Regions from separate parts of the Geothrix sp. genome, predicted to be linked through region 1. Evidence: riboswitches for the same ligand, from Rfam matches in the RefSeq annotation. Region 1 holds a riboswitch; each other region holds the start of a gene.

Region 1 (4,632 bases):
CCCGGCGCCCGTATCTGGGACGATGCCATGAGCAAGGCCCGCTTCGAGTTCCGCTGGGAGGACCAGTTCAACCTGGCCCTGGATCCCGACACGGCCCGGGAATTCCACGACGAGACGCTGCCTGCGGAGGGCGCCAAGTCCGCCCACTTCTGCTCCATGTGCGGCCCCCACTTCTGCTCCATGAAGATCTCGGACGATGTGCGGCAGTACGCCGAGAGCCATGGCTACAACGAGGAGGAGGCCCTGCAGAAGGGCATGGAGGAGATGGCGGAGACCTTCGTGCAGAAGGGCGCCGAAGTCTACCTCCAGGCCTGACCCGGTCCCGGCCCGCAGGTCCGGGGGTCCCGGACTTGCCCGATCGGGCCCTGCTCAGCCCTGGATACGCGTATCATCGGGGCGGTTCCACCACCCCAAGGAGACTCCCATGGCCGCGAAGAAGATCCTCATGCTCGTCGGTGACTTCGGCGAGGACTACGAGATCATGGTGCCCTTCCAGGCCCTGCTGGCCGTGGGGCACACCGTGCATGCAGTCTGCCCCGACAAGAAGGCCGGCGACTCCGTGGCCACGGCCATCCACGACTTCGAGGGTCACCAGACCTACTCGGAGAAACCGGGCCACCGGTTCACCCTCAACACCAGCTTCGCGGATGTGAAGCCTGAAGCCTATGACGCCCTGGTGATCCCCGGCGGCCGGGCTCCCGAGTACCTGCGGCTCAACCCGAAGGTGCTGGACCTCGTGCGGCACTTCTTCACGGCCAAGAAGCCGGTGGCGGCCATCTGCCATGGCGCCCAGCTGCTGGCCGCAGCCGGCGTGCTGGAGGGGCGCACCTGCTCCGCCTATCCCGCCTGCCGGGCCGAGGTGGAGGTGGCCAAGGGGAAGTATGCCGAGATCGCCATCGACGGCGCCGTCACCGACGGGAACCTGGTCACCGCCCCCGCCTGGCCCGCGCACCCGGCCTGGCTCGCCCAGTTCCTCCAGGTGCTCGGAACCCGCATCACCCTGTGAGCCGCCCCTGACCATGTCGAACACGCTCCGCTTCTCCAAATTCCACGTGCTCGGAAACGACTACCTCGTGGTGGATCCGACCCGGACCGCCTTCGAGCCGGCGCCCCCGCTCATCCAGGCGCTCTGCGATCGCCGGCTGGGCATCGGCTCCGATGGGCTCCTGCTGGGTCCGCTGGAGGTGCCGGAGCATCCGGGCGCCTTCGGGCTGCGCATCTTCAACCCGGACGGCAGTGAGGCGGAGACCAGCGGCGACGGCCTCCGCATCTTCGCCCGCTACCTGTTCGAGGCGGGCCACGCGCATGGCACCGAGTGCCAGATCCACACCCTGGGTGGCCTCTCCGCTGCGCGCTTCCTGGCGCCGGATGGCAGCCTCGTCCAGGTGGATATGGGCGTACCCAGCTTCAAGGCGGGCGACATTCCGTTCACGGGCATCTCCTCCCAGCTCGAAGTCCTGGAAACCCCGCTCTTCCTCCCCACGGGCCCAGTCACCATCACGGCCCTCAGCCTGGGCAACCCCCACTGCGTGGTCTTCCCGGGCGAGGTCTCCCAGGCCAATGCCTGCCGCCTGGGGCCCAGGATCGAGCGACACCCGGAGTTCCCCGAGCGGGTGAACGTCCTGCTGGTGGAGGTGGTCGACCGCAGGCGCATCCGCATCGAGATCTGGGAGCGGGGCGCCGGCTACACGCCCGCCTCGGGCAGCAGCTGCGCCGCCGCCGCCGCCTGCCGGCGCCTGAACCTGGTGGAGGATCGCGTCACGGTCCAGATGCCCGGCGGCACCCTCGACATCGAGTTCGCACCCGAGGGCCACATCCTCATGTCCGGCCCCGTGCAGCCCGTCTTCGAGGGGCAGCTGCACGGTGACTGGAAGGCCTGAGAGGGGACCGGGAATTCTGGCTCTCGTGCTTCATTGAATTTTCTTGGCGATTCAATGGCCCTGTCGGATACTGTCGTTCCACAGGATCTTTGTCAGTTTCATCACGTGATATCCAGAAAGGTGGAGGGACGGGCCCTGTGAAACCTTGGCAACCTGCGAAAGCAAGGTGCCAATTCCTGCCGCGAGTCCTCGCGGAGAGATGCTGACGTGTCGGAAGCTGACATGCGAAGGGGCCCGAGCAATCGGGCCCCTTTGCGTTTTGGATCGCGATGAAACGATGAGGATCCTCCTTCCCTGGAGGTTCTTGTGAGCGAGCAGTTCCTCGATACCAACGTGCCCGGCAACCCGGCCTACCACTTCACCATCCAGCCCCCCGGGCGGGAGGGCAATGCGGGCTGGATCCACCGGCCGGGCCTCGTGCCCGACGCGGGTGTGGCCACGCAGTGCGTCCATGGCGGCGTGCAGCCGGATCCCGCCTATGGTGCCGTGATGCCGCCCCTGTACCTCTCGTCCACCTTCGCCTTCAAGGACATCTGCACCAACGCGGGCTACGACTACACCCGCAGCGGCAACCCCACCCGCGCGGTCCTGGAGGAGGCCATCGCCCTGCTGGAGGGCGGCCACGGCGCCACCTGCACCAGCACCGGCATGAGCGCCATCCTGGTGGCCCTGAACCTGTTTGAGCACGGCAGCCACCTCATCAGCACCGTGGACTGCTACGGGGGCACCTTCCGCCTGCTGGAGCACGCCAAGAAGGCCTATGGCCTGGAGGTCACCTACCTGGACCTGGCGGACCTCGAGGCCGTGAAGGCCGCCATCCAGCCCAACACCCGCATGATCTGGATCGAGACGCCGTCGAACCCCCTGCTCCGCCTCACGGACATCGCCGCCGTGGCTGCCATCGGCCATCGCCAGCCGAACTGCCTCGTGGCCGTGGACAACACGTTCCTGTCCCCCTACCTGCAGCGGCCCTTCGACCTGGGCGCCGACCTGGTCATCCACTCCACCACGAAGTACCTCAACGGCCACAGCGACGTGGTGGGCGGCATCGTCGTCTCAGCCCCCGGCCGGCTCGCCCTCACCCAGCAGATCCAGAGCGTGAACAACCTGCTGGGCACCTCGCAGGCGCCGCACGACTGCTTCCTGGTGCTGCGCGGCCTGAAGACCCTGCCCCTGCGCATGCGCCAGCACGAGGCCACCGCCCAGGTACTGGCGGAGTTCCTCGCGGCCCATCCCGCCGTGGGCAAGGTCCACTACCCGGGCCTGCCCGGCCACCCGCAGCATGAGCTGGCGAAACGCCAGCAACGCGGCTTCGGCGCCATGCTCAGCTTCGAGCTGAAGGAGGGCGGCAACGAGCGCCTGAACTACGTGCTGCGGCGCTTCCGCTGGTTCACGCTGGCCGAGAGCCTGGGCGGCGTGGAGTCGCTGGTGGCCCACCCCGCCTCCATGACCCACGCCTCCATGACGCCCGAGGCCCGCCGGCGGGCGGGCATCAGCGATGACCTCATCCGGCTCTCCATCGGGCTCGAGGACGTCCGGGATCTGCAGGCCGACCTGGCGTACGCGCTGACCTTCTCCTGAGGGCTACTGAACGCTGACCAGCTCCACGTCGAAGATCAGGTCGGCGTTGGGGGGGATGTCCCCGCCCGCGCCCCGGGGGCCGTAGCCCAGGTAGGAGGGAATGTAGAGGGTGCGCTTGCCGCCCACCTTCATGCTGATGACACCCTCGTCCCAGCCCTTGATGACCCGACCCACGCCGATGGGAATGGCCAGGGGCTGCCCACGGTCCACGGAGCTGTCGAACTTCTTGCCGCGACCGTTCCGGCCGTCGTTGAGCCAGCCGGTGTAGTGGACCAGGCACTGCTGGCCGCGAGCCGGCGAGGCGCCCGTGCCCACCACGGTGTCGACATACTTCAGGCCGGAATCGGTGGTGATCATGGCGGGTCCTTTCGTCTTGTCGGGCGTGGCCGCCTTCGCCTTGGCTGACTGGGCGGGGGCCGAGGGCTTCGCGGTGTCCGCGCCGGCCAGGGGGAGGGCGATTGCAAGAATCGCCACGCAAAGGGCTGATCTCATCCGGTCGTCTCCTCTGAAATGGACCGCCCCGCTGACGCGGGGCGGGTGTTGCTGGCTCCGGAGGAGGGATTTGAACCCCCGACCTAGTGATTAACAGTCACCCGCTCTGACCCCTGAGCTACTCCGGAAAAAGGTCGAATGATCATTCTACCGGATGGGGGCTGGGTTTCAAGCGCAGGGCTCGGGGACCTGTGATCGGCGTCGCCGGGCCTAGGCGCGCTGGAGTTCCATGAGCACCTGGCGGGCGGCGGCCTTGAGCGTCTCGATGACGCCCGTGCCCTTGTTGGCCACGGCCTCGATCATGGGCTCGTTCCGGAACCGGAGGAGGCGCTCCATCTCGGGCACCTGGGCCGCCGAGGGCATGTCCCGCTTGTTCAGCTGCAGGACGTAGGGAATGGAGCGGATGTCGAACCCGTTCTCCTTGAGGTTGGTGGCCAGGTTCGCGATGGACTCGATGTTGGCCTCCATGCGGGCCTTCTGGCTGTCAGCCACGAAGATGATGCCGTCGCAACCGCGGAGGATCAGCTTGCGGCTGGCGTCGTAGAAGACCTGGCCCGGCACGGTGTAGAGGTGGAAGCGGACCTTGAACCCCTTCACGGTGCCCATGTCGAGGGGCAGGAAGTCGAAGAACAGGGTGCGGTCCGTCTCGGTGGCGAGGCTGACGAGCTTGCCGCGCTTG
Region 2 (4,632 bases), 1.1 Mb from region 1:
TACCAGAAGGGCCGCATCCTGCTGGCCACCGTGAAGGGCGACGTCCACGACATCGGCAAGAACCTGGTGGACATCATCCTCAGCAACAACGGCTTCGAGGTGAAGAACCTCGGCATCAAGCAGCCCATCGAGGCCATCCTCAAGGAGCTGGAGGCCTGGCCCGCCGAGGCCATTGGCCTCTCGGGCCTGCTGGTGAAGTCCACGGTGATCATGAAGGAGAACCTGCACTTCATGGAGGAGCTGGGACTCAAGGTACCCGTGATCCTCGGCGGCGCGGCCCTCACCCGCGACTACGTGGAGGGTGACTGCCGCCGGGTCTACGCGGGTTCCGTGTACTATGCCGAGGACGCCTTCGAGGGGCTTCGGCACATGCAGGCGCTGGTGTCGGGCGATGCCAGCACGCCAGCACCCGCGCCCGCCGCGTCCGCGGCGGGCGCGATCAAAGTGCTTCACCGGGGCACGGCTTCGGTGCCTCTGACGGAGCAGGGCCAGAGCAGTTGGGTGCGCCACGAGGCCGCACCGCCGACGCCGCCGTTCTGGGGCGTGCGCGAGCTGGCGGATACGCCAGTGGACCTCTTCGAGCACCTGGACGAGTTCGCCCTGATCCGCAACCGCTGGGGCTTCAGCCAGGGCAGCCAGGGTGACGAGGCCTTCGCGGCGGTGCTGCGCGACAAGGCCGCGCCCCAGCTGATGCACTGGAAGGAACGGCTGGCAGCCGATCCGTTCTTCCAGCCGAAGGCCCGCTACGGCTACTTCCCCGTACGGGCCGAGGGTGATTCCCTCCGGGTGTTCGATCCCGCGGATCCCGCACGGACTCTGGCACGACTCAGCTTCCCCCGCCAGGCCACAGGCCGGCGGCTCTGTATATCGGACTTCTTCTCCGCCGGGCACACGGATGTGCTGGCCCTCCAGCTCGTCACCCTGGGCCAAGCCGCCGCCGACCACGCCGCGAAGCTCTATCGCGAGGACGGCTACGCGGACTACTTCGCCTTCCACGGCCTCGCCACGGAGCTCACCGAGGCCTACGCGGAGCGCCTCCATGCCCGCATCCGCAAGGAGCTGGGCATCGCCGCGAAGGACCTGCCCGGCCGCGCCCTCTTCGCCCAGGGCTACCAGGGCTCGCGCTATTCCTACGGCTATCCCGCCTGCCCGGACCTGGAGGGCAACGGCCCCATCCTGGACCTGCTGGGCGGCGCCCAAATCGGCGTGACCCTCAGCGACAGCCACCAGATGGACCCCGAATACACCACCAGCGCCCTGGTGGCCTGGCATCCCCAGGCGCGGTACTTCTCGGTCTGAGGCCAATAGGCATCCTGCGGATCTTGTAAGGGCCAGCTCTGGCGCGCCTTCGGCGACTTGTCTGTCGCGACAAAAAGCTTATGGTGAAGGGGAATTTCGTCGATAGGCTTCCTATGGTTGGCACGGATGCCATCGACTCGTCGCCTGGGAGGCCATCATGAGTTCCATTCAAGGTCTTGGCCCATCGAGCGCTGCGGCGATCATCCCGAAACCCCAGGCGGTGGCGCCCAAGCCCGAAGCCCGCGAGACGGCGCAGGACGAGCGCGCCGAGGCCGCCCGTGGCGCCCAGGAGGCCAATGAGGCCCCCAGCACGAACCCCCAGGTGGGCAGCCGCCTTTCTGTGACCGCCTGAAGAAAATCCCTCTCGGGGCAGGTTGAAACCACGACCTCGAAGCGTTACCTTTGGGGATCGGCCCTTCGGGGTCGTTTCCATCGAGATCCTTGTCAGTTCCATAGCGAGTTATCCAGAAAGGTGGAGGGACGGGCCCTGTGAAACCTTGGCAACCTGCGAAAGCAAGGTGCCAATTCCTGCCGTGAGCAATCACGGAGAGATGTCGAGCTGTGTCGAACTGACGACGGCGACAAAGGGGCCCGAGCGATCGGGCCCCTTTGTCATGTTTGCTTTTCCTGGACTTGCTTGGACGACAGGGCCTCGGCCTTCTCACCTTTCTTTTCAGGAGCCGCCATGAGCGCCGCGCAACCCAACTTCGAAACCATCGCCCTCCACGGCGGCCAGGTCGCGGACAGCGACACCAAGAGCCGGGCGGTGCCCATCTACCAGACCACGAGCTACGTGTTCGACTCCGCCGAGCATGGCGCCGCGCTCTTCAACCTGTCGGTGCCCGGCAACATCTACACCCGCATCATGAACCCCACCCAGGCCGTTCTGGAGACGCGCGTGGCCCAGCTGGAGGGTGGCATTGCCGGCCTGGCCGTGGCCTCGGGCCAGGCGGCCATCACCCTGACCTTCAACACGCTGCTCCGCAACGGCGACCACATCGTGGCGGGCGACAACCTCTATGGCGGAACCTACAACCTGCTGCACCACACCCTGCCCCGCACGGGCATCGACACCACGTTCGTGGACTCGAAGAACCCCGAAGCCTTCCGGGCCGCCATCAAACCCCAGACCCGCGCCATCTACATCGAGGCCCTGGGCAATCCCAAGCTGGACGTGCCGGAGTTCGAGGCCATCGCTGTCATCGCCAAGGCCGCGGGCATCCCCCTCATCGTGGACAACACGCTGCCCAGCCCCTACCTCCTGAACCCGCTGGCGCTGGGCGCCAACATCGTGGTGCACAGCGCGACGAAGTTCCTGGGCGGCCACGGCACCTCGGTGGCGGGCGTCATCGTGGACGGCGGCACTTTCGACTGGAAGAACGGCAAGTTCCCCGAGTTCACGGAGCCCTTCGCCGCCTACCACGGCGCCGTGCTGGCGGACCTGGCCGGGCCCGCCGCCTTCATCACCAAGGCCCGCATCGAGGGCCTGCGCGACACCGGCGCCGCCATCAGTCCCTTCAACGCCTTCCTCATCCTGCAGGGCATCGAGACCCTGCACCTGCGCCTGCAGCGCCACGGCGAGAACGCCCTGGCCATCGCCCAGTGGCTGGAGAAGCACCCCAAGGTGGCCTGGGTGAACTACCCCGGGCTGGCGACCAACGCGAACCATGCTGCGGCGGCCCGCTACTTCCGCAAGGGTGCGGGCTTCGGCGGCATCCTCACCTTCGGCGTGAAGGGCGGACTGGAGGCCGGCAAGGCCGTCATCAACGGCGTCCAGCTCTTCTCGCGCCTGGCCAACGTGGGCGACGCCAAGAGCCTCATCATCCACCCCGCCAGCACCACCCACCAGCAGCTGTCCTCGGCCGAACGGGAGGCCACGGGCGTCACCGAGGATCTCATCCGCCTCTCCGTGGGCCTGGAGAACATCTCGGATCTCATCGAGGACCTCGAAGCCGCACTGCAGAAGGCCTGATCCCATGCCCGTCAAGATCCCAGCCTCCCTGCCGGCCCGCGACGTGCTCGAGGCGGAGAACGTGTTCCTCATCGAGGAATCCCGCGCACTCCACCAGGACATCCGCCCCCTGCGCATCGCCATCCTCAACCTGATGCCCACCAAGGTGGCCACGGAGACTCAGCTGCTCCGCCTGCTGGGTAACACGCCCCTGCAGGTGGAGGTGACGCTCCTGCACATGGCCTCCCACGCGTCGAAGAACACCTCCGCCGAGCACCTGCTGGAGCACTACGTGTCCTTCGAGGAGGTGCGCCACCAGACCTTCGACGGCCTCATCGTCACGGGCGCGCCGGTGGAGACGCTGCCTTTCGAGGAGGTGGACTACTGGCCGGAGCTCACGCAGATCCTGGACTGGGCGAGAACGAACGTCTTCTCCTGCCTCTTCATCTGCTGGGGCGCCCAGGCCGCCCTGCACCGCTACTACGGCATCCCCAAACATCCCCTGCCGGAGAAGATGTTCGGGGTCTTCCCCCACCATCTGCGGGTGGCCAACGAGCGGCTCGTGCAGGGCTTCGACGATGTGTTCTACGCGCCTCACTCGCGCCACACGGAGACCCGCCGGGCGGACATCCAGGCGGAGCCGCGTCTGGTGCTCCTGGCGGAGTCGGACGAGGCCGGGGTGTACCTGGTGCAGTCCGCGGACCGGCGGCTGGCCTTCGTCACGGGGCACTCGGAGTATGACCCCTGCACCCTGCAGGGCGAGTACGCCCGCGACCTCGGCAAGGGCCTGCCCATCGGCATCCCGCAGAACTACTTCCCGGAGGACGACCCCACCCGGCCACCCCAGGTCCGCTGGCGCGGGCACTCGAACCTGCTCTTCTCCAACTGGCTGAACTACTTCGTCTATCAGGAGACGCCCTTCGACCTGGGGCTTTCCGCGGTGGAAGGGGGGAAGGCATGAGCCTGAAAGTCCTCAAGTTCGGCGGCAGCTCCGTGGGCAGCGCCGAGGCCCTGCGCCGAGCCGCCGGCATCGTCCGCGACGAGTTGCCTGCCGGGGGCCTGGTGGTGGTGTCCGCCCTGCGGGGCACCACGGACCAGATCCTCGATGCCTGCGCGGCGGCGGGCCGAGGCGACCTCGCCACGGCCCAGACGATCCTGGCCGCCATTCAGGCACGCCACCAGGCCGTGGCCGAGGAACTCGGCCTCACCCAGGCCGTGGCACCGGCCTGGCCCCCCCTCTTCACCAGGCTGGATCAGCTCCTGACGGGCATGGCCATGCTGGGTGAGACCACGGCCCGGGCCCGGGATGCCGCGCTGGCCGTGGGCGAGACCCTCTCCGCGAACCTCGCAGCCCTCTGCTTCCAGGGGACCTTCCAGGACGT
Region 3 (4,632 bases), 1.1 Mb from region 1:
CTGGGAGAATACCTGGACGCGGTCGTCCCGCTCCTGGATGACCCCGTGCCCTACGTGACCCACCTGGCGGCGCAGGCCCTCACCTTGAGCGGCGACCTCCGCTTCGCCCAGCCCGTGGTCGACTGGGTGCTGCGGGAGGAGCGCTACCAGCGGGAGCGGCTGCTGCGGGTGCTCGAGGGCTTCGGCCCGGACCTCCTCCCATGGCTGGAGTCGCACCTCGAGCCGCCCGGAGGCGCTCCGGAACCCTGGATCCTCTTCGCCCTCCTGGCGGGTTCGCACCGGCACCGCGAGAGCGAGCCCCGATTGCTGGAGCTCATCGCCAACCCCGACGTGGACATCCAGGCCTCGGCCCTGAAGGCCCTCGCGGCCCTGGCCGATCCCCTCACCTATGCCAGGGTGGAGCCCCTGGCCCAGCACGAGGCCTGGCCCGTCCGGGCCCAGGCTGCCAAGGCCCTCGGCCTGATCGGCGGTCCCGATGCCATCCCCGCCCTCATCGCCCTGACCAGCGATCCGATCTACGAGGTCCGGCGCAACGCCGCCCAGGGCATGGCCGACCTGGGCCATGCCGGAACGTCGGCGCTCACCTGGCTGGCGGAGGATCCCACGGCGGACCGCTTCGCCCGCGACATCGCGCGGGAGCGCCTGGAGTGGGCCGACGAGCGGGGGCACCAGTGAGCTTCCGCGGCTTCGTCACCGTCTTCATCGAGTGGGGCATCCTGGTCTACTTCCTGGCCCTCCACCTCACGCACCTGTCCCTGATCCTGCGGGCCTTCTTCTCCATCCGGAGCTACCTCGAGGAGGTGGAGACCGATCGGCTCGACACCGCCTTCGAGACCAGCCACTACAAGCCCATGACCCTCATCTGCCCCGCCTACAACGAGGAGGCGGGCGTGGTGCCCAGCGTGAACAGCCTCATCAGCCTCCGCTACCCGGAGTTCCAGGTGGTGGTGGTGAACGATGGCAGCAAGGACGCCACGCTGGAGAAACTCATCGAGGCCTTCCGGCTGAAGCCCAGCCATCGCGTGCTCCGCCAGCTCCTGCCCACCAAGGAGGTCCGCGGCATCTACGAGAGCGCCTACGTGCCCAACCTCGTGGTGGTGGACAAGGCCAACGGCGGCAAGGCCGACGCCCTGAACTGCGGCATCAACCTCGCCCGCTACCCGCTGGTGTGCTGCATGGACGGGGACAGCCTGCTGGAGAACGATTCGCTCCTCCGCATCGCCCGGCCCTTCATGGACCGCCCCAACCTGGTGGCCTCCGGCGGCGTCATCCGCCCCCTCAACGGGTGCCGGGTCACGGCCATGGGCATCCGCGGGATCCATCTCCCCGATTCCTGGCTGGCCCGCTTCCAGATCGTCGAGTACCTGCGGGCCTTCCTATTCGGCCGCGTGGGCCTCGCCTCCCTGGACACCATGTTCATCGTGAGCGGGGCCTTCGGCGTGTTCCGCAAGGAGCTGATCGTCCAGTCCGGCGGTTTCGAGACCGCCACCATCGGCGAGGACTTCGAGCTGGTGGTGCGCATGCACCGGTGCCTGCGCGAGTGGAAGCGGCCCTACCACATCACCCTCGTGCCCGACCCCGTCTGCTGGACCGAGGTGCCCGAGGACGCCAAGGTCCTGGGCCGGCAGCGGAACCGCTGGCAGCGGGGCCTGCTGGAGACGCTCTGGAAGCACCGGCGGATGTGGTTCAACCCGAAGTACGGGCGCGTGGGCCTCTTCTCCATGCCCTACTTCATCTTCTTCGAGGCGCTGGCGCCGGTCATCGAGGTCCTGGGCTACGTGGTGTTCGTGTGGTCCCTGTGGACCCACTCCATCAACAGCGCCTTCGCGATCCTCTTCATCTACGTGGCCCTCCTGCTGGGCGTGCTGAACTCCGTGGTGTCCGTGGTGCTCCAGGAGATCAGCGGCCACCGGTACCAGGGGCTCAAGGCCTGGTCCCTGCTGCTCTTCACCGCCGTGGTCGAGAACTTCGGCTACCGACAGATGACCGTGTGGTGGCGCCTGAAGGGCACCATCGACTGGTTCCGGGGCAAGGAGGGCTGGGGCCAGATGAAGCGCAAGGGCATCGGCCCCCAGCCGCCCGCGGCGCCACCCCCGGCTTGACGGCGGTCCTCTCCCCATTCATTCTTGACGCTCGATCTTTGGCAGTCCTAGAGCGCTATCCAGAAAGGTGGAGGGAAAGGCCCTGTGAAACCTTGGCAACCTGCGACAGCAAGGTGCCAACTCCTGCCCTCGGCGTGCCCGGGGGGAAGATACCGAACCGTCACAGACTGACCCGAACCGACCTGGATGCCGATCAAGCGACTGTCCCTTCCAGGCGCAGCCATGACCCATCCCACCTTCCAGCAGGCCCTCGACGCGGGCGAGTGCTTCCTCTTCGACGGAAGCACCGCCACGGCCCTGCATGACCGCGGGATCACCCTGCAGCGCAGCTTCGAGGAGTGCAACCTCAAGTCACCGGACCTGCTGCTGGCCATCCATGGCGAATTCCTCGCCGCCGGTGCCCAGGTGCTCACCACCAACACCTGGGGGGCGGGTCGGCTGAAGCTCGCGGCCCGGGGCCTCGATGGCGAGCTCGACGCCATCAACCGCCAGGGTGTGGACCTGGCCAAGAGGGCCATCGCCCAGCAGGGCGCCCGGGCCTGGGTGGCCGGCTGCATCGGCCCCCTGGGCGTGCGCATCGAGCCCTGGGGACCCACCTCCTTCGACGAGGCCCGGGCCCTCTTCCGCGAACAGGCCACCCCCCTCATCGAAGCCGGCGCCGATCTCATCGTCCTGGAGGGCTTCGAGGACCTGAACGAGATCCACCAGGCCATCCTTGCGGTGCAGGAGGCGGGCCAGCTGCCCATTGCCGCGCTCATGACCACCAACGAGGACGGCCAGGCCCTCTTCGGCGCCGAGCCGGACTGGTTCATCAAGCAGTTGGATACCTGGGGCGCCGACATGGTGGGCCTCATCGGCGGCAACGGTCCGGCGCCGCACCTCCGCCTGCTGGAAAAGCTGAAGGCCGTCACGGCCAAGCCCATCGTCCTCCAGCCCAACCCGGGCCTGCCCAACATGGTGGATGGCCGCCTGATCTATGGCGCCAGCCCCGAGTACCTGGGCGGCTTCGCCGGGCGCGCCCTGGCGGCGGGTGCCCGCGCCGTGGGTGGCTGCAGCGGCACCACGCCGGCCCACATCCGGGCCATGCGCGGCGCCTTCCGGCAGGAGCGCGCCTTCGTGCAGGGCGGTGGTGGCTTCGAGCTGAAGCCCCACGAGCAGCCCCAGCCCGAGGTGCCCTTCGCCTTCCGCAGCCGCTTCAGCCTGAAGCTGGCCCAGAACGAGTTCATCCACACCGTGGAGCTGGTGCCACCCAAGGGCATGGAGTACGACAAGCTCGTGGCCAAGACCCGCCAGTGCCGGGCCCTGGGCGTGGACGCCATCAACGTGCCGGACGGCCCCCGCGCCATGGCCCGCATGTCGGCCCTGGCCACGGCACTGATCATCGAGCAGCAGGTGGGCCTGGAGACCATCCTCCACTACGCCTGCCGGGACCGGAACCTGCTGGGCATGCAGAGCGACCTGCTGGGAGCGGCAGGCCTGGGCCTGCGCAACATCCTGGCAGTCACCGGCGATCCCCCGAAGCTGGGCCCCTATCCCCAGGCCACCGCGGTCTTCGACGTGGACGCCATCGGCCTGGTGAACATGCTGAAGCGCCTCAACACCGGTCTCGACCTGGGCGGCGCCAGCATCGGCAAGCCGACGTCCTTCAGCGTGGGCGTGGGCGCCAACCCCGTGGCCGCGGACCTGGAGCGGGAGAAGACGCGCTTCCGCTACAAGGTGGAGGCCGGTGCCCAGTGGGCCATCACGCAACCCGTCTTCGACGCCGAAAGCCTGTTCCGCTTCCTCGACTTCACGGAAGCCCTCGACGGCAAGGGCGGCCTGCCCATCATCGCGGGCATCTGGCCCCTCAAGAGCCTGCGCAACGCCGAGTTCATGGCCAACGAGGTGCCCGGTGCCTATGTGCCGCCGACCGTGCTCACGCGCATGGCGAAATGGTCCACCGCCGAGGATCAGATCAAGGAGGGCCTCGCCATCGCCCAGGAGGTCATCGACGCCATCCGCCCCCGCATCCGTGGCCTGCAGCTCTCCGCCCCCTTCGGCCAGGTGGAGCTGGTGGCGCCCCTGCTGCCCAAGCCGGAGGCCCCGTGGTGAAGGTCCACTTCCGCCTGGAGGACCTGCTGGTGGAAGCACCGGCGGGCACGTCCCTGCAGCGCATCGCCGATGCCGCAAGCGCGGACATCACCTTTGGTTGCCGCACGGGCTCCTGCGGCACCTGCCGCGTGCGCGTGATGGAAGGGCTATCTCATTGCAGTGAAATGGGACCCGAAGAACGAGATTTCCTGGGTGGCCTGAACGCGCCCCCCGATCAGCGCCTGGCCTGCCAGGTCACCGTTCTGGGCGATGTCGCTATCGATTACCTGGGGCTTTAAAGATGAAACCGCAGATGACGCAGATGGCGCAGATAAATGAACGGGAACAACGCCCGGTTTCTCATCTGCGCACATCTGCGCCATCTGCGGTTAAAAACAAGGTTTTCCCATGACGAATCTCAACGCCCTCCTCCGCGACAAGGTGCTGCTGCTGGACGGCG

What was found. Region 1 has a riboswitch for S-adenosylmethionine ahead of QOZ81_RS02315 (trans-sulfuration enzyme family protein). Riboswitches for the same ligand answer to the same signal wherever they lie in the genome.
Region 2: it holds a riboswitch for S-adenosylmethionine, as region 1 does, so the genes downstream of both, QOZ81_RS14075 (O-acetylhomoserine aminocarboxypropyltransferase/cysteine synthase family protein) here and QOZ81_RS02315 (trans-sulfuration enzyme family protein) in region 1, are expected to answer to the same signal.
Region 3: it holds a riboswitch for S-adenosylmethionine, as region 1 does, so the genes downstream of both, QOZ81_RS14055 (bifunctional homocysteine S-methyltransferase/methylenetetrahydrofolate reductase) here and QOZ81_RS02315 (trans-sulfuration enzyme family protein) in region 1, are expected to answer to the same signal.

What each region holds. Positions count from the first base shown of each region.
Region 1 covers NZ_CP126625.1:529,598-534,229, reverse strand. The annotation lists gene thiC (phosphomethylpyrimidine synthase ThiC) at 1-315, shown strand, start outside; gene QOZ81_RS02325 (DJ-1/PfpI family protein) at 425-1,006, shown strand; gene dapF (diaminopimelate epimerase) at 1,020-1,880, shown strand; SAM riboswitch class I at 1,986-2,086, shown strand; gene QOZ81_RS02315 (trans-sulfuration enzyme family protein) at 2,187-3,461, shown strand; gene QOZ81_RS02310 (FKBP-type peptidyl-prolyl cis-trans isomerase) at 3,465-3,953, opposite strand; tRNA gene QOZ81_RS02305 (tRNA-Asn) at 4,006-4,081, opposite strand; gene QOZ81_RS02300 (GTP-binding protein) at 4,164-4,632, opposite strand, start outside.
Region 2 covers NZ_CP126625.1:3,158,299-3,162,930, forward strand. The annotation lists gene metH (methionine synthase) at 1-1,299, shown strand, start outside; gene QOZ81_RS14070 (hypothetical protein) at 1,457-1,651, shown strand; SAM riboswitch class I at 1,757-1,857, shown strand; gene QOZ81_RS14075 (O-acetylhomoserine aminocarboxypropyltransferase/cysteine synthase family protein) at 1,985-3,271, shown strand; gene metA (homoserine O-acetyltransferase MetA) at 3,276-4,211, shown strand; gene QOZ81_RS14085 (aspartate kinase) at 4,208-4,632, shown strand, end outside.
Region 3 covers NZ_CP126625.1:3,151,595-3,156,226, forward strand. The annotation lists gene QOZ81_RS14045 (HEAT repeat domain-containing protein) at 1-675, shown strand, start outside; gene QOZ81_RS14050 (glycosyltransferase family 2 protein) at 672-2,102, shown strand; SAM riboswitch class I at 2,155-2,258, shown strand; gene QOZ81_RS14055 (bifunctional homocysteine S-methyltransferase/methylenetetrahydrofolate reductase) at 2,325-4,193, shown strand; gene QOZ81_RS14060 (2Fe-2S iron-sulfur cluster-binding protein) at 4,187-4,471, shown strand; gene metH (methionine synthase) at 4,581-4,632, shown strand, end outside.